One region of the Anaeromicrobium sediminis genome, then DNA from elsewhere that is predicted to be linked to it. Evidence: riboswitches for the same ligand, from Rfam matches in the RefSeq annotation. Region 1 holds a riboswitch; each other region holds the start of a gene.

Region 1 (4,574 bases):
GGATTGCATCATCTGCATGATGGCCTAATGCCAATTTAGTTACTCCTAGCTCTTTACAAAGGTTATGAAGTCTACCACGTCTCATACGAGCACATAGGGAACAGGGATTTTTTTCTTTTCTTTCTTCGAATATGACCTTACCTATTTGTGTGGGTACTACTACATGCTCTATTCCTAACTCATTGCAGAATTTTGTAATGGGACTTATGTCGAATCCTTCAAATCCTAATGTTAAAGTTAATGCCTTTATTTGAAATTTTGCTTTAGAAAAGTTTTGATATAACCTTAAAGCATAAAGCAAAGCTGAGCTATCTTTTCCACCAGATACACCTACACCTACCACATCTCCATCTTCTATCATATTAAATTCTTCAACTGCTCTTTTAACGCATCCTACAATTTTTTTCATGAATTTCTTCCTTTCTGACAATGGTTATTCGTTCTTCGTGAGTAGTTAATCGTTGGAATTTAAATAATTATTAAGAATAGACTACTAACGATAGACCTTTAACGTCTAACTTTCAAATATATACTTATTATATGTTAATTTAATTTAGGTTAAAAGTAAATTAAAAGAGGCGAATTCTTCTTTAACTTTATATATATATATATTATAATTAAGCTTAGGGAAATCGTTCAAAGGGAGAAATGAAATGACTAGTTTACTAAATTATATGTCGAAAGAAATGGTAGTTCTTCTAGTGGCAGCCATGCCTGTTATGGAACTGAGGGGAGCCATACCACTGGGGATATCTATGGGAGTAGACCCTATAAAAGCACTAATAATAGGAATGATAGGAAGTATGATTCCTGTACCTTTTTTATTAGTATTATTGGAACCTGTTTTTGAAAAGCTTAGGGAAAATGATTATATGAAAAAGATAGTGGATAAAATAGTAAATAGGACTATTAAAAAGACTAGTACTATCCATAAGTACAAGGCAATAGGATTGTTATTATTTGTAGCCGTTCCTATACCTACAACTGGTGTGTGGACAGGGGCCATGGCAGCATCACTTCTTAAAATAAGATTTGTTCCAGCACTTATAAATATACTTATAGGAAATACTATAGCTGCACTTATTATTGCTTATTTGAGTAATGTGGTAGCAAACATATAAAACACGTTATTTGTTAGTCGTTAATGGTTAATCTTTTATGAAAAACGACTAACGAAAAACGAACGACAAAAAAACTGTTGACATAATTCTACATAAATGTTACTATAAATTGAAAAAATTAATAAAAGCAAATCCTTATTGCGAGTGGCTGAGGGAATAGGCCCTATGATGCCCAGCAACCGGTGTTTACACGGTGCTAAATCCTACGAGATTGTAAAAAACAATCTTGAAAGATGAGGACAATAATAATTTTTAATTATAATGCCTCTTCTTTGTGAAGAGGTTTTTTTAATTGAATTTAGGGTAAAACTATAAAAGAAAATGATACAGGTAGTTGGTGAGAGATTATATAAAAAATGTTAATCCATAACAACAAAGGAAAAACGATCATATAGTTTGTCACCAGTTACCTGAAAATAAAAAAACTAGGAGGCTTTAAAATGGCAAGAAGATTATTTACTTCAGAATCTGTTACAGAAGGACATCCAGATAAAATCTGTGACCAAATTTCAGATTCTATATTAGACGCAATTTTTGAAAAGGACCCAAATGCTCGTGTAGCGGCAGAAACTTCAGTTACTACAGGATTAGTATTAGTAGCAGGAGAAATTACTACTAATTGTTATGTGGATATTCCTAAGGTTGTAAGACAGACTATTAAAGAAATCGGATATGATAGAGCTAAATATGGATTTGACTGTGACACTTGTGCAGTACTTACTTCTATTGATGAGCAATCACCAGATATTGCTATGGGAGTAAATGAAGCACTAGAATCTAGAGAAGGACAAATGGAAGATGAGTTAAATACAGGAGCAGGAGATCAAGGATTAATGTTTGGTTTTGCTTGTAATGAAACACCAGAGCTTATGCCAATGCCTATTTCTCTATCTCACAGATTAGCTAAGAGATTATCTGATGTGAGAAAAGATGGTACATTAGACTACCTTCGTCCAGATGGAAAAACTCAAGTAACAGTTGAGTATGTGGATGGAAAGCCAGTAAGAGTAGATACTATAGTTATATCAACTCAACATGCTCCAGAAGTGGAACAACCAACTATTGAAAAGGACTTAATTGAGAATGTAGTTAAGCCTATTGTACCAGCTGAGTTATTAGATGCTGAGACTAAGTATTTTATAAACCCAACTGGAAGATTTGTTATAGGTGGACCTCAAGGTGATGCTGGTCTAACAGGAAGAAAGATCATAGTTGACACTTATGGTGGATATTCAAGACACGGTGGTGGAGCATTCTCTGGAAAAGATCCTACAAAAGTTGACCGTTCAGCTGCTTATGCTGCTAGATATGTGGCTAAGAACATCGTTGCTGCAGGACTTGCTGACAAGTGTGAAATTGAATTAGCATATGCTATAGGTGTGGCAAGACCAGTATCCGTATTAGTAGAAACTTTTGGAACTGGAAAGATTGCAGAAGAAAAAATTGAAGAGTTAGTTAACAAGCATTTTGATTTAAGACCAGCTGCAATTATTAGAGATTTAGATTTAAGAAGACCAATTTACAAGCAAACTGCTGCTTATGGTCACTTTGGAAGAACAGATGTAGATCTTCCATGGGAAAAGACAGACAAAGCTGAAATCTTAAGAAAAGAAGGTTTAGAGTAGAAATAAAAGGAGCGAAATTTTTTCGCTCCTTTTATTTTTTTGTATATATAAATAAGGTTCTAGAAAATGGTTAAGGGTTTAGGGACAAAATCTCTAAACCCTTAATCATTTTCTAGAAGTTAAGCCTCACTTTTCATAAGTGGTCATTTAACAAAAACTCTATTTGCCAATAGAATAAGGTTGCGCAAATAAAAGAGAAACCGGTTTTTCATTGGAGGATATTCTTTGGAATATAAAATGAAGGACCTTTTAGAATCGGCTAAAGTTGGAAATCAAGATTCAAAATTAAAGATAGTTGAAAATCTAAGACCATTAATTATCAGTTCCATAAAAAAATATAACTATAATAATGAATTATTTGAGGATCTATATGAGGATGGGAAAGTAGAAATACTAAAAAGTATTAATGAATTTAAGGAAAATAAAAACACTCCCTTTTTGGGATATGTGAAGATGAAACTTAAGTATATGTACTTAAATAAAAGCAATAAAAAAACACTAGATACAGTGCCAATAGAAAAAAGGCACGGAAAGGAATCTTTATTAGAGATTCTTGATTCTGGAGAGAACAGTGAAGATATTCTTATAAAAAAAGAAAATACGGATGAAATCCTAAAGGCTATAGAAAAATTAGATATGAATTCCAGAAAAATAATTTACCTTTATTATGTCAAAAATATGAAGTTAAAAGACATATGCGTGACCTTAGATTTAACTTATTATAGTGGAGCTAAAATGAAAGAGAGAGCCATAAAGAAAATAAGAGATTTTATTTCTAGATCTTAACAATTTCAAAAAATTACCACTTATAGCTAGATTTTTTTTCATATAATGGTATAATAAATATACGAACACATGTTCGAAAGAAAGAGCGAGGTGAAATTATGGAACGCATAGAAGATATATTAGAGGAATCCATAATAGCCATAATTCCCATATATGATAAAGGCAATGGAACTAACATAATAACCATGGAAAATAGTCATATAGAGTATAAAAGAGTAAGAACTGTTTTAAGGAGAATATGTAATGAATATGCACTGCATTTAAGTGCATTTAGAAGAAGATATGGAAAAGTTATAAATAAGAGATTAGGTATTCCCATTGTAATAAATGAAGAACTCATATTAGTTCCCTTTAAAACTAGGAAGCCTAAATTTCAAAACGATGGAGCCTATGGATATGTGAACTTTCATTTTGTAAAAGATATAGTAGAAGATGGAAGACACACTAAATTAATAATGGAAAATGGACATGAAATACAGGTACTACAGAGGATTCATAGTGTAAAAAGGGATTTTAACAATGTAAAACTCATATTAAATGAAAATACTAAAAAAAATCCCATGTCCTATGAATTTGGACAAGTAGCTACTGTGGACCATATAGGAAGATTATATATGGAGATAATGGAACTTAAGAGAATGATAAAGGAAATGAAGTAGATAAATCTACTTCATTTTCAAAATAGTTATTTTTTCTTCATCTTCATACCACTTAACTTCGCAGCCTAAGTTTTCAGATACGAATCTAAGGGGAATTAAAGTTCTTCCATTGATGATCATAGGAGCTTGAGATAATTCTATTTTTTCTCCATTTACTAAAGCATAGTTACTATCTAGAGTAAGAATTATGAAAGTATTATTACCATCCGTTATGGTTATCTGGCGAGTTTCACCATTCCACTTTACATTTGCATCTAGATTGTCTATGATGCCCGTAACAGGTATCATAGTAGTACCAGTTAAATTATATGGAGCCACATTTAATTGAATAGTATTTTTTCCATCAGGATTTTCAATAGACACATCTTTTTTATTCATAAAAA
Region 2 (4,574 bases), on a different contig from region 1:
CCTCCTTAAAAGTTTCATTGTTAATATTTTAACTTTGAATCTAATAATTTTCTGTGATATTCGTCACGATATAAGAAAAAAATGCATATATAATTAGTGGAAGGGGAATCAACCAAGTACCTTTTCACACCGCAATTGTTGCTTAATCCTATGCTATTTGTGGTTCACGATAGGATGTAAAGTTGAAACTTTCTAAGTTATGTCTCTAAATTTTAATATTAACTAGCACCTTTTTATCGAGTAATTAATACAATAAATTAGAAAGACAACCAACTGCAACAATTCAATAAGCTTATATCTCTTCCATACAGAAAAATATGAGCTTATCTAAATAAAAATAACTAAAATAATAGTGGAGGAATAAAATATGATGAATGAATTATCTTATGAAGAATTAAAGAGAAGATTAATAGAAGAAATAAAAGTTGAAATATTAGAAGCGGAAGCAAAAGCAAGAGCAAAAGCAGATGCAGAAGCAAAGGCAAAAGCAGAAGCAAAAGCAAAAGCAGATGCAAAAGCAAAAGCAGAAGCAAAAAATAGAAATCTTAATGTAGATATTGATAAAGAAGAAGAAAAAGAAGTAGAAAAAGAAGTAGAAATAGAGAAAGAAGTAGAAATAGAAAAAGATATGCATAAACAAGTTCAATATAATAAACAAACTAACCACAATCACATTTATCAAAGACAATATCAAGGTCAATTATCTAAAAATGATGCAGATACTGACGCAGATGCTTGGTCAGATGCTTGGGCAGATGCAGATGCTAAAAATAGAGCTAGAAATAAAGCTGACGCAGATGCTAAGAACAAAAATAGAAACAAAGCTAAAGCAGAAGCCGAAATTGAAGATAAGAAGAAGCATCCTTGGTGCTAGATATTCATTAAAATAGTGGGGGGCTTCCCCCCACCATTTTAAAAATATCATATACATAAGCACCAATCCTTTTAGAAATTATAGGAGGTACTTTTATGAGTCCATGGGAAAATCTTCCACAAGAAATCCAAATTAATGATTCTACTAAAAAAAATGATGTGATTGAAACAGAATACCTAACAGAAAAAGACAATACTGAAAAAACTCTAGATCAATCTAGTATTCAAAAAAGCATGCATGATTTAGGCCAAGACCAGCACCTAGAAACCCATCCTTCCCAATTTAATTTCCAAAATGTTCAATTAACTATGGATAATAATATGGATAACTTTGCTGGTAAAATCGCTGGAGTAATCTATTCAAAAAGTAATAGGGAAATCACTCCAAATGCAATTGTTTTACTATACTTTGGATCCTATGATGATTCTAAGACATATCCAGTATGCCAAACTAAATCAGATGATAATGGAAACTTCGTCATCGAAAATTTGCCACCAGGCTATTATACCTTATATGCATATCTTGGAAGATATTTTAAGGAGAAAATATACAATATAAAAATCATGCCTGGACAAAATCATCACCAATCTATACTTCTAAAAAAAGTTGAAGATGATCTTGGTTAATATAATACTTAAAGAAGCATAATAAAAACAGGATAGGTATTACCTATCCTGTTTTTATTATGCTTCTTTAAGCTTTGGCACTCCTATTAATATGGCTATTACTGCACATATTCCCATTAAGTAGGGGTAGTATAAATATCTCATTATATCAAATGAAGAAACCTTATTTGATGCCACTCCCACTGCCACAAGAATTTGAGCTCCATAGGGAATAATCCCCTGGCAGAAGCATGAAAAAGTATCTAGTATACTAGCTGATCTCTTTGGTTCTATATTATACTCATCTGCTATATCTTTAGCAATTGGACCTGTCATTACTATGGCAATAGTATTGTTAGCTGTACACAAATCAACCACACCAACTAATAGGGCAATTCCAAATTCAGCTCCCCTTTTACTAGATATTCTATTTCTAATAAAATCTAGTAAGAAATTAATTCCACCGTTAAATTTGATTACTTCAACCATACCACCAATTAATAAGGATATTATTATAATCTCTGCCATACCATTGATTCCATTAGATACGGCTGATACAAAACCCCATATGTCAAAGGAATTTGTCATAATACCTACAACTCCTGCAAATAATGTTCCTCCAGTTAAAACTACAAATACATTTATTCCTGATAAAGCTCCTATTAATACCACTAAATAAGTAACTACTTTAATTATACTGTATGGATGGTCTCCTCCTATGGCAGTATTGTTTCCATTTCCTATTAAAACAAATATAATCCCTGTTACAATGGCTGCTGGTACTACTATTAAGAAGTTCATCCTAAATTTATCTCTCATCTCACAACCTTGAGTACGTGCCGCTGCAATAGTAGTATCTGATATCATAGATAGGTTATCTCCAAACATGGCTCCACTAATTACAGCACCTAAAGCAAGGCCTAAAGATATGTCTATCTTTTCAGCTAACCCTATGGCCACTGGTGATAGGGCAACTATAGTCCCCACAGAAGTTCCTATAGATAGGGATATGAAACAACCAATTACAAATATTCCTGCTATTAATATGTTTCCTGGTAATATGCTGAGACCTAAGTTTACTGTAGAATCTACAGCTCCCATTTCTCTAGCCACCCCAGCAAAGGCTCCTGCTAATATGAATATAAAGCACATGATTATAATATTAGTGTTTCCTGCCCCTTTGCAAAAAATCTCTATTTTATGAGAAATCTTCTCCTTAGGATTCATACAGATGGCTACTATGCTAGCCACTAGAAAAGATACACTTACAGGCATCTTATAAAAATCTCCTATTATAATAGATGTTACTAAATACATAACTAAGAAAACTAATAATGGTAACAATGCTAAACTACTTTTTTTATTATTCATAATCCTTCCTCCTACGTATAGTTTAAATAAAGTACATATTTTTCTAGGGACAATCATTTGAATTTAAAAAGCTGTGCACATTAATTACTTTTTAATTTCCTTATAAACTAAAAAAACTTCTTGCAGATAATGCAAGAAGTTAAATTTCCTTTGTCCCTTATCTGCCAGGTATCACCTGCTGGATTTAGCACCACAGAATTTAATCTAGGTTGCCGGGCTTCATAGGGCCAGTCCCTCCGCCGCTCTTGATAAGATTATATTTAATTGTTTTTCACAACGTATATGATTATAGCTAAAAGAATAAATATTGTCAAATGTTTTTTTCACACAGACATTTCTACTCTAAAAAAATAAATTTTATATTTAGTGAAACTTTTTGTATTATTCATCCGTCTAATGCATGTAATAAAAAATACTAGGAGGACAATTATGAAAAGATTATTAAGTTTAGTAGTTGCAGTTTTATTAATTTTCACCTTTGTAGGGTGCAGTAAACAAGAATCAAATATATCAGAGAAGGAAACTGAAGATAACAAATTAGTTTTAAACTATAATATAACTAAAGAAGTTCTGGAGGTAGAGTCTAAAGATACAAAAATAGATTATCCTCAAGTTATAGATTATCCTGGAGAACTTTTAATGGATTATATGAATCAAAGCTTAAAAAGAATTGCTGATATATATGGAAATGAAGATATTTACAACCATGTGCAAATAGACTATGAGATCACGAGAATGGATGAAAATATATTAAGTGTATTATTCAAAGGTACTGGTGAAATACAAGGTCATGGTAAAATTAATATTCAACAAAGTATTAATCTAGATATGAATTCTTCAAATGAGATTACGTATGATAATCTTATTAAGTCTAAAGAAGAAGTAATGAGAATACTAGACCAAAAGGCTAAAGATAAAGGAATAAAAGAAGGAATAGAAGCAGAGGGAGTAAGGTTATACTTTAAAGATGAAAATGTAGTATTTTATTACATGCCTTTAGATGATAGTGCAAAGGAATTTATTGAACTAAGTGTGTCTGAAGAGGATTTAAAGGAATATATAAACACTGATTTTGGTCAAGTTCCTGCAAGTTAGTATTTAAATTAAAAGGAGATGAATTTAATTCATCTCCTTTTGCTTTTTTATGAAGCGCTTTCTTTTTTAACTTTTTTCTTTTTCTTTTTGTCTGAAATAACTAAAGTAGGTTCGTTTTTGTTTACAACTGTTTCTTTAGTTATTACACACTTTTCTATATCATCCCTAGACGGAATTTCAAACATTACATCTAGCATTAGGTTCTCCACAATACTACGCAGTCCCCTTGCACCAGTTTTTCTTTCTATGGCCTTTTTAGCGATTTCTATTAAAGCATCCTCTTCTATATCTAATTCCACATTATCTATTTCAAACAACTTTTTATATTGTTTTACTATAGCATTCTTAGGCTCCTTTAATATGGCCACTAGTGATTCTTCATCTAATTGCTCTAATGTTACCATAACAGGAATTCTTCCTACGAATTCTGGAATTAGACCATATTTTAATAGATCTTCTGGCTCGATTTTACCAAGTAATTGACCAATGTCTTTTACTTCCTTACTTTGAATATCAGCACCAAAGCCCATAGTCTTTTTACCAATTCTCTTTTGAATAACCTTATCTAATCCATCAAAGGCACCACCGCAAATAAATAACACATTAGTAGTATCTATTTGAATGAATTC
Region 3 (4,574 bases), on a different contig from region 1:
TCACTAGTGGACAATTTAAAGTCAGGTATTATTGGGCAAAAACTATAATCATTTTTTACTGGTATTTTACTATAGTGGATTTCTCCCTTATCATATATGCTAGTGACCATACCCCCAAATATGCATGGAGCCACGTTATCTGGATGACCCTCAATTTCTGTGGCTATTTTTAATATATCATACTTATCTAATACATTTCCTGCTAGGGCATTTGCTCCCATAATGCCCCCAACTATACATGTGGCACTACTTCCAAGGCCCCTTGATACGGGAATGTTACTTTCAACTTTTATTTTTATTCCCTTTGGCTTATAACCTACTTCTTCAAAGGTAGTTACCATAGATTGATATATTAAATTATCTTCATTTCTAAATTCTTCATCTACACCTTCTATGATAAGACCCGAATCTATTTCCTCCATATAAAATACATTATATAGATCAAGTGCTATTCCTAATGCATCAAAACCTGGACCTACATTTGCAGTAGTTGCAGGTACTTGTACTCTAATCATATGCTCATCCCCCTATGCAAGTATTTCTTTAACCATGTCCTTCATATAGTCCTTATGACAAACTCTGTCATGTAGTATTTCCCTTTTATCTAGTTCTTTAACAGCCTTTGGTATATCCATATGATACTTCTCTGATAACTCTTTAAGTAACTGAAAATCATCTTTTCCTTCTATTAGCTCTCCTAGACCTTCCATTACACTCTTAGTAAATTTAAATGGACTAGCCGTAGAAGCTATAATAGTCTTTTTATCATCACAAGTGTCTTTTAAATATTTTTCATAGGCCCTATATGCTACAGCAGTATGAGTATCTATCACATAATTGAACTTTTCATATACAGTCTTAACTGTATCTAATGTTTCTTCCTCACTTACCCAAGCACCGTAAAAATCCTTAAGTTTGTTTTTCTCATTTTCACTAAGCTTATATACTCCTCTTTCTTTTAAATCATTCATATATTCTCTAACTTTGTTAGAATCTCTACCTACAATTTCATATAATAATCTTTCTAGGTTGCTTGAAATCAATATATCCATGGAAGGAGATATGGTTTGTTTAAATTCACGTCTTTTATCATATATACCTTCCTTGAAAAAGTCTGACAATACATTATTTTCATTAGAAGCACAAATCAATTTATCTATTTTAACCCCCATATTTTTAGCATAATATGCTGCTAGAATATTACCAAAATTCCCCGTTGGCACTACCACATTTATTTTTTCTCCTGTCTTTATCTCTTTCTTTTCTAATAATTTCACATAAGAATAAACATAATAGACTACCTGTGGTATTAGTCTTCCTATATTTATAGAATTGGCAGAGGAAAATTCATAGCCAAAATTATTTAAGTGATCTTTCATCTCTTTACTCGTAAACATTTCTTTAACATTAGATTGAGCATCATCAAAGTTACCTTCTATACCTACTACATAAGTATTGTGCCCCTCCTGAGTAATCATCTGAGATTCTTGTATTTTACTTACTCCATTTTTAGGATAAAATACTATTATTTTAGTATTATCCACATTGGCAAAGCCTTCTAGGGCAGCTTTACCCGTGTCTCCTGATGTTGCCGTTAGTATGACTACATCCTTATTAAATCCTATGTTTTTTCTTGCCACATTCATAAGTTGTGGTAACATACAAAGAGCCATATCCTTAAAGGCTATAGTAGGACCATGGAATAATTCTAAGAAAAAACTGTTATTTGCTTTTTTAAGATTAACTAAATCATCCACATGAAATTTATTATCATAAGCTTTATCCACACATTCCTCTAAATCTTCTTTAGAAAAATCATGTAAAAACTCACTTAGTACTTGTGTAGCTATTTCTTTATAGGTTTTGCCTATGAAACTTTCTACCTCTATATTATTAGGAAGTGCTTTAGGAACAAATAGTCCACCTTCCTCTGATATTCCCTTTATAATCCCATAAGAAGAACTTACTTCAACGGATCCATCTCTAGTACTTATATATTTCACCTTAACCACCTCTTGTCATTTTATTGTTTTATATTTGTTTAATAATTTAAAAGCCTTAATTAAAAGGACATTATTGACAATTAACATCCTATCCATTATACTAAAATGTGAATCGATTCAGAAAATTCAATATTTACTCTTATCAAGAGTGGCTGAGGGACTGGCCCTATGACGCCCGGCAACCAGCTCGCAAGAGCAATGGTGCCAATTCCAACTATATGTAATCATATAGACAGATGAGAGACGCGCCATTTCTTTATAATAGTGCCTCTTTCATTTTATGAAAGAGGTTTTTTTTAGTATACGGATAGCTATCTTTTATTTAATTAATAAAAGTTGAAAAATAATATTTCAGAAATAAAATGAAAATAATATACCGTCTTAATTATATTCCATATTTTCATTCTATTATAGATAATAGTTTGAATTTAATCAATATTCTATATGTTAACTGCTATTTATTATTATTTGAAATTTTTTCAACTTTCTCTATTGATTATTCTAACATATATGTTATAATGTTTTCTATAGAAATACAAGTGTTTTTTATTCACGAACATCGAAAGGGTGGTTTTAAATGATAAATGTAGGTCTTCTAGGGCTTGGAACTGTTGGGTCTGGAGTGTATGAAATATTAAATAATGAAGAAAATAATTTAAAGAAACTATTGGGGAAAGATATTTCTGTTAAGAAAATATTAGTTAATGATATAAATAAGAAGAGACAAGTAGAACTTCCAAAGGATATTTTAACAACCAACCCTTATGATATACTTCATGATGATAATATTCACATAGTGGTTGAAGTAATTGGAGGAATAGATAAGGCTCATGAATACATTTGTGAAGCTTTTAAAAACAATAAACATGTGGTTACTGCAAATAAAGCAGTAGTTGCAAAATATATGGATGAATTTTTATTTTTATCTAACAAATACGAAAAGGGATTTCTATTTGAAGCAAGTGTTGCAGGTGGAATACCTATAATAAAACCTCTTAAACAAAATGTAAGAATTAATAACATAAGTGAAATTAAGGGTATCCTAAATGGTACTACTAATTTTATCCTAACTAAAATGATTGATGATGGCCTTGGTTTTGATGAAGCCTTAAAGTTAGCTCAAGAACTAGGTTATGCAGAAGCAGATCCTACAGATGATGTGGAAGGTTTTGATGTGAAGAGAAAATTAGCAATACTGGCATCTATCGCCTTTAACAATCAAATAGATGTGGATAGTATAAAATGTAGTGGTATTACAAATATAAACACATTAGACATTTCCATGTTTAAAAAATTAGGAGCTTCTGTTAAGCTTGTAGGTTCAGCTTTAAGTTCTGGCAATAAGGTTTCTGCATCAGTGGAACCTGTATTAGTTAACAAAAACTCTACTATGGCCACAGTTAAGGGTGCCTTTAATATAGTATCCATAGTGGGAGATACAATAGGTCAACTTCAATTTTACGGTCAAGGAGCAGGTAAAAAACCAACTGCCAACGCAGTAGTTTGTGATATATATGATATTATAAGTGGTCAATACAAGACTGATCATTTTATACAAAATGGTAATATGAGGGAAGCTGATTTAGATTTATTTAACTCTAAATATTATTTAAGAGTTAATACTAAAAATATCTCAAGAGTACTTGGCATGCTTGATAAAAATCACATTCAAAAGTTCACAATCATGTCTATGAAAAATAATTTAGTATTAATTACAGATAATACAAGTGCAAAATCTATTGAAATAATAAGTTCACAATTAAATACTATAGGTGACGATTTCTCTATAGTGAGATTAGAGGATGATCTAAACACTAATGCCCTATGCATTGGAATTTAAAATTTAAGGAGTAAGGTTTATGAAGGATATTATAGTTCAGAAATACGGAGGAACATCTGTAGGTTCCATAGATAGAATAAAGAGAATTGCTCAAAAGGTAGTTAAATTAAAAGACTCAGGTAAAAAAGTAGTCGTAACCGTGTCTGCCATGGCCAAGACTACTGATGACCTTATGAATAAAGCTAGGCAAATAAATGAGAATCCTCCAGAGAGAGAATTAGATATGCTTTTATCCACTGGAGAGCAAATTTCCATAGCCTTACTTGCCATGGCCATAGAAAGCCTAGGAGAAAAGGTAATATCTTTAACGGGAGGCCAGTGTGGAATCATTACTGATTCTAATCATAAAAAGGCAAGAATAACGGAAATAGATACGGAAAGAATAGAAGAAGAGTTGTCACAAGATAAAATAGTAATAGTGGCAGGTTTTCAAGGTATTAATGAAAACAACGATATTACCACATTAGGTAGGGGTGGTTCAGATACTACTGCAGTGGCCGTAGCAGCAGCCCTTAAGGCAGAAAAATGTGAAATATACACTGATGTGGATGGAGTTTATACGGCAGATCCTAGGGTAGTTAAAAATGCCAAACTATTAGATAAGATTTCCTATGATGAAATGTTAGAATTGGCAAGCCTTGGTGCTAAAGTACTACATGGTCGTTCTGTGGAAATGGCTAGGAAATATAAAATACCTTTAGTAGTTAAATCTAGTTTTAATGATTCTAAAG
Region 4 (4,574 bases), on a different contig from region 1:
AGTTCCTGCTATTACTTGCCTCTTAAATATGTCATAAGCCCTTTCAAATTTCAGTGTTCCCATCGGTTCCATCATTTGACCTATTGGCCCCATATCTAGAGCCACATATTTATTCCCTGCCACTTCCTTAGCATTTTTCACTGCCGCATCTATTATCTCTTCAACGGAGTAGGATGTATCTTTTAGTTTTAATTCATTAGCTCCAAAGGTATTTGTAGTTATTATGTCTGTCCCTGCTTCTATATATTTTTGGTGAATTTCTTTTACTATTTGAGGATATATTATATTATAGGTTTCTGGTACTTCACCCCTCTTTAATCCTCTTTCCTGTAACATAGTACCCATGGCACCATCAAAAAACAATATGGAATCCTTTAACTTTTCCCTAATATCCACAACTAATCTCTCCTTTTCTAAAACTACAACTCTTATATTTATTGCAACTTAAGCATTTATTTATCTTTTCTTTTTCCTCTATCTGAAACCCAATAAAAGCTGTTACTGATTTTCTAGGTATCAATATACTAGATTCCGTTGAAGTAACTCCAACTCTTTTATTAGCATCTAATATATTTAGTATTTTACTTTGTACTTTAATAGAAAAATCTCCATATCCAGGACTATATCTAAAGGTAATATTTTTACCTTCTTTCCTTGCAATTTCTTTAATTTCATCTTCAACCCCATCACAAATATGCTCTATATAAGTGGTGGCACAGGCATCTAATATGAGAGCCCTTGTTAAACTGATCTTTTCATAATACTTTATCTTAGAATCAACCATACTTCCTAAGGTTGCCACCATTACAGCACATTTAGTGGAATTCTTTAAATGATCCTTTATATTTTTTCCTTCTAAAATAAAGTTAGTATTTTCTAATGTGAACCCATTATCCTTATTTATAGAAAATATATCATACACATATTTGGGTTTAGATATGGATTTTATTTCTGCCATACACTCATCTATAAGATTATTTAGTTTTTCATCCATATGTTGATTCTTATATCCCAAATATCTAAGAACCTCTTTTTTGTCTATACACATCCATATCTCCCACCCTTTACTTATTAAGTATCACTACTTATACGGCTTTTTCATTTAATGCCTTTACTACACAACCTATATTCTTTGTTATTCTATGTGCTATTTCTGGTTTATTCATAGTATATATATGGATTCCATCAATTCCAGAAGATAGTAAATCTATTATTTGCTCTGTAGCATAACATATACCTGCCTCCATTAGGGCTTCCTTGTTATGTTCATATTTATTCATTATTTTCATAAATTTAGGTGGTATATATGATCCACAAAGGGATACAATCCTCTCTACTTGTTTTTTATTAGTAACAGGCATAATCCCTGCTTGTATAGGGATATTTACCCCCTTCTTTACTAAATCTTCATGAAACTTATAAAAATTATTATTTTCAAAGAATAATTGAGTTATTAAAAAGTCTGTACCATAATTAATTTTTCTTATTAAATTTTCTATATCATTATCCATATTATCATTTTCTATATGCCCTTCAGGGTAACAAGCTCCTCCTATGGAAAATTCTCCATTCTTCTTAATATGTTTAACTAAATCGGATCCATATCTGTAATGTAGGGGATCTGGAAATTTGAAATTAGGATCATTAGGAAGATCCCCCCGCAGAGCTAAAATGTTTTCAATATTATTTTCTTTAAGCTCTCTTAGTACACTGTCTATTTCATCCTTTGTTGAAGATATACAAGTAAGGTGGGCCAATGCCTCTATATTATATTTATTCTTAACTATAGATGCAATTTCTAATGTCTTATTTTCCTCACCACTACCTCCTGCTCCATAAGTAACACTTATATAATCTGGTTTTAATTCTGCTAATCCATCAATAGTTTTATATATAGTATCTATAGAACTACTTTTCTTTGGTGGAAAAATTTCAAAAGAAATAACTGGTCTTTTTTGGTTAAATAAGTTTTTAATCTTCATATTCTCACTCCTCATTAAAAATAGGTTATTAACAAAATGAAAAACTCTCTTAAAGATAAGAGAGTTTATATGTTTAAACTTTACTCTCATCTTCCAGCTTAATTGCTGCAGGATTTGGCACCTTAGCTTTTACGCAGGTTGCCGGGCTTCATAGGGCCAGTCCCTCCACCTCTCTTGATGAAATCTGTATTAACTTTTTTAATTTTAAAAAACCTCTTTCATACTGAAAGAGGTTTATCTACTAAAAATAGTTTCTCATCTTTCAGCTTAATTGCTGCAGGATTTAGCACCTTCGCTTTACGCAGGTTGCCGGGTTTCACAGGGCCAGTCCCTCCACCTCTCTAGATAAGTTTTATCATATTAAATTATATCAATTATATATATAGTGGAAACATATGTCAATACCTTTATACTTAATTTTTATTTATTCCAAAAATAATTTTCTTAATTTTGAGAATTTATTGACATCTGTCTTATTTTTTGCTACGATAGTTGAAATATTTTTAAAAGGAGATAAGATATGAAAACATCAGATATTATCATTAAGTGTTTAGAAAAAGAGAATGTAAAATTTATATTTGGGTATCCAGGAGGGGCGGTCTTACCTCTTTATGAGTCTCTCAGACACTCTAATATAGACCATATCTTAGTCCGCCATGAACAATCTGCTGCCCATTGTGCCAGCGGCTATGCCCGGGCTAGTAAAGAAGTGGGGGTCTGTTTGGCCACATCTGGACCTGGAGCTACAAACTTAATCACAGGGATAGCTACTGCCTATATGGATTCTATTCCGCTAGTAGTAATTACAGGCCAAGTAAATTCCAACCTAATAGGTAAAGATGTATTTCAGGAAGCAGATATAGTAGGATCTACAGAACCTTTCACAAAACACAATTATTTAGTTAAAAAAGCTGAGGATATTCCTAAGATAATAAAAGAAGCCTTTTATATAGCAAAGACTGGTCGTCCTGGGCCAGTGCTTATTGATATTCCTGTAGATATACAAAGGCAAAAAATGAAATTCAATTACCCTTCAAACATAAATATACTAGGATATAAACCCACATACAAAGGTCATCTAGGACAAATTAAACGTGCCTTAAATAAATTAAAAGGTTCTAAGCGTCCTCTCATTTGTGTAGGTGGAGGTATAATTTGTGCAAATGCAGTAGATGAATTTAGAGAATTTGTAAACAAGGGACAAATACCTGTAATCCATACTCTTATGGGTATAGGTGCATTAAACGAAGATTCCACATATCATTTAGGAATGATCGGAATCCATGGGAATAAGGGCTCTAAAAATATAGTTAGCCAAGCTGATTTAATAATGATTATAGGAGCCAGAATAGCCGATAGGGCCCATAATCTAATTCAATCTTTAAATAATGATATTGATATAATCCATATAGATATTGATCCAGCTGAAGTGGGCAAGAATATAAAATCCCATGTACCTATAGTTGGTGATGCTAAAACCATATTACAAGAATTCAATAAAAAAATAACTAATCTAGATACTAAGGATTGGATAAACCAATTACAAATTATTAAGTCTACTGAAAAAGAAAATAATATATTAGATGAAAAATATGTGAATCCCAAGGTAGCTCTAAACTATCTATCTGATAAAGCTCACAATGATTGTATAGTTACAGCTGACGTAGGACAAAACCAAATTTGGACTATTAAAAACTTTAAATTTATGGGTAAAAGATCCATATTCACATCTGGTGGACTTGGCACTATGGGATACTCCCTACCTGCATCTATCGGGGCCCAATTTGCCAGTACCAATAAGGTCATATGTGTTACCGGTGATGGTGGTCTTCAAATGTCTCTAGGTGAATTAGGTACTATTGGACAAAATGATCTACCTATACTTATAATTCTATTTAATAATAATAGATTAGGCATGGTAAGAGAGTTACAGTATAATGCCTATGGGAAAGGAAACTACTATGGTGTTGATTTAAAAAATCCAGATTTTATCCTTTTATCTAAGGCCTATGGCATAGATGGTATTCGTGTAAATAACAATAAGGAATTTGAAAAGGTAGTAGAAAATGCTTTAAAATCTGATAAACCTTATTTAATTGAATGTATGGTTAATCCTGATTTTGCAACACTTTAAGGAGGAGATTAAAATTAATAGAAGAGTATTATCCGTATTAGTAGAAAATCAATCAGGAGTCCTAAGTAAAATAGCAGGTCTATTTAGCCGACGGGGCTATAATATAGATAGTCTATCTGTAGGTGAAACAGAAAATCCTAAGATATCACGTATGACCATAACCATTGCTGATGATGATTATATTATAGAGCAAATAACTAAACAGCTTTACAAACTAATTCCAGTTATAAAGGTAATAGAATTAAAACCAGATAATGCCGTTTATAGGGAATTAGTTTTGGTAAAAATTAAAACTACTCTAGAAACTAGAGCATCTCTAATTGAAACTACTAATATATTTAGGGGAAAGATAATAGATGTATCAAAGGATACCATGACTGTAGAGCTCACAGGAGACTCTAATAAAATCTCTGCGTATATAGAAATGATTACCCCTTATGGCATAGTCGAATTTGTGA

The links. Region 1 has a riboswitch for S-adenosylmethionine ahead of metK (methionine adenosyltransferase). Riboswitches for the same ligand answer to the same signal wherever they lie in the genome.
Region 2: it holds a riboswitch for S-adenosylmethionine, as region 1 does, so the genes downstream of both, CCE28_RS13605 (Na+/H+ antiporter NhaC family protein) here and metK (methionine adenosyltransferase) in region 1, are expected to answer to the same signal.
Region 3: it holds a riboswitch for S-adenosylmethionine, as region 1 does, so the genes downstream of both, CCE28_RS21230 (homoserine dehydrogenase) here and metK (methionine adenosyltransferase) in region 1, are expected to answer to the same signal.
Region 4: it holds a riboswitch for S-adenosylmethionine, as region 1 does, so the genes downstream of both, metF (methylenetetrahydrofolate reductase [NAD(P)H]) here and metK (methionine adenosyltransferase) in region 1, are expected to answer to the same signal.

The regions. Positions count from the first base shown of each region.
Region 1 covers NZ_NIBG01000008.1:164,983-169,556, reverse strand. The annotation lists gene CCE28_RS11010 (tRNA 2-thiocytidine biosynthesis TtcA family protein) at 1-409, opposite strand, end outside; gene CCE28_RS11005 (COG2426 family protein) at 654-1,121, shown strand; SAM riboswitch class I at 1,254-1,361, shown strand; gene metK (methionine adenosyltransferase) at 1,562-2,746, shown strand; gene CCE28_RS10995 (sigma-70 family RNA polymerase sigma factor) at 2,972-3,532, shown strand; gene CCE28_RS10990 (competence protein ComK) at 3,631-4,191, shown strand; gene CCE28_RS10985 (stalk domain-containing protein) at 4,198-4,574, opposite strand, start outside.
Region 2 covers NZ_NIBG01000012.1:23,030-27,603, reverse strand. The annotation lists gene CCE28_RS21870 (hypothetical protein) at 368-874, shown strand; gene CCE28_RS13610 (peptidase associated/transthyretin-like domain-containing protein) at 970-1,500, shown strand; gene CCE28_RS13605 (Na+/H+ antiporter NhaC family protein) at 1,558-2,850, opposite strand; SAM riboswitch class I at 3,005-3,105, opposite strand; gene CCE28_RS13600 (hypothetical protein) at 3,280-3,945, shown strand; gene clpX (ATP-dependent protease ATP-binding subunit ClpX) at 3,993-4,574, opposite strand, start outside.
Region 3 covers NZ_NIBG01000038.1:5,088-9,661, reverse strand. The annotation lists gene thrB (homoserine kinase) at 1-515, opposite strand, end outside; gene thrC (threonine synthase) at 528-2,003, opposite strand; SAM riboswitch class I at 2,140-2,246, shown strand; gene CCE28_RS21230 (homoserine dehydrogenase) at 2,581-3,843, shown strand; gene CCE28_RS21225 (aspartate kinase) at 3,863-4,574, shown strand, end outside.
Region 4 covers NZ_NIBG01000020.1:71,278-75,851, forward strand. The annotation lists gene CCE28_RS17335 (homocysteine S-methyltransferase family protein) at 1-396, opposite strand, end outside; gene CCE28_RS17340 (vitamin B12 dependent-methionine synthase activation domain-containing protein) at 386-1,048, opposite strand; gene metF (methylenetetrahydrofolate reductase [NAD(P)H]) at 1,086-1,982, opposite strand; SAM riboswitch class I at 2,066-2,166, opposite strand; SAM riboswitch class I at 2,235-2,334, opposite strand; gene ilvB (biosynthetic-type acetolactate synthase large subunit) at 2,503-4,116, shown strand; gene ilvN (acetolactate synthase small subunit) at 4,103-4,574, shown strand, end outside.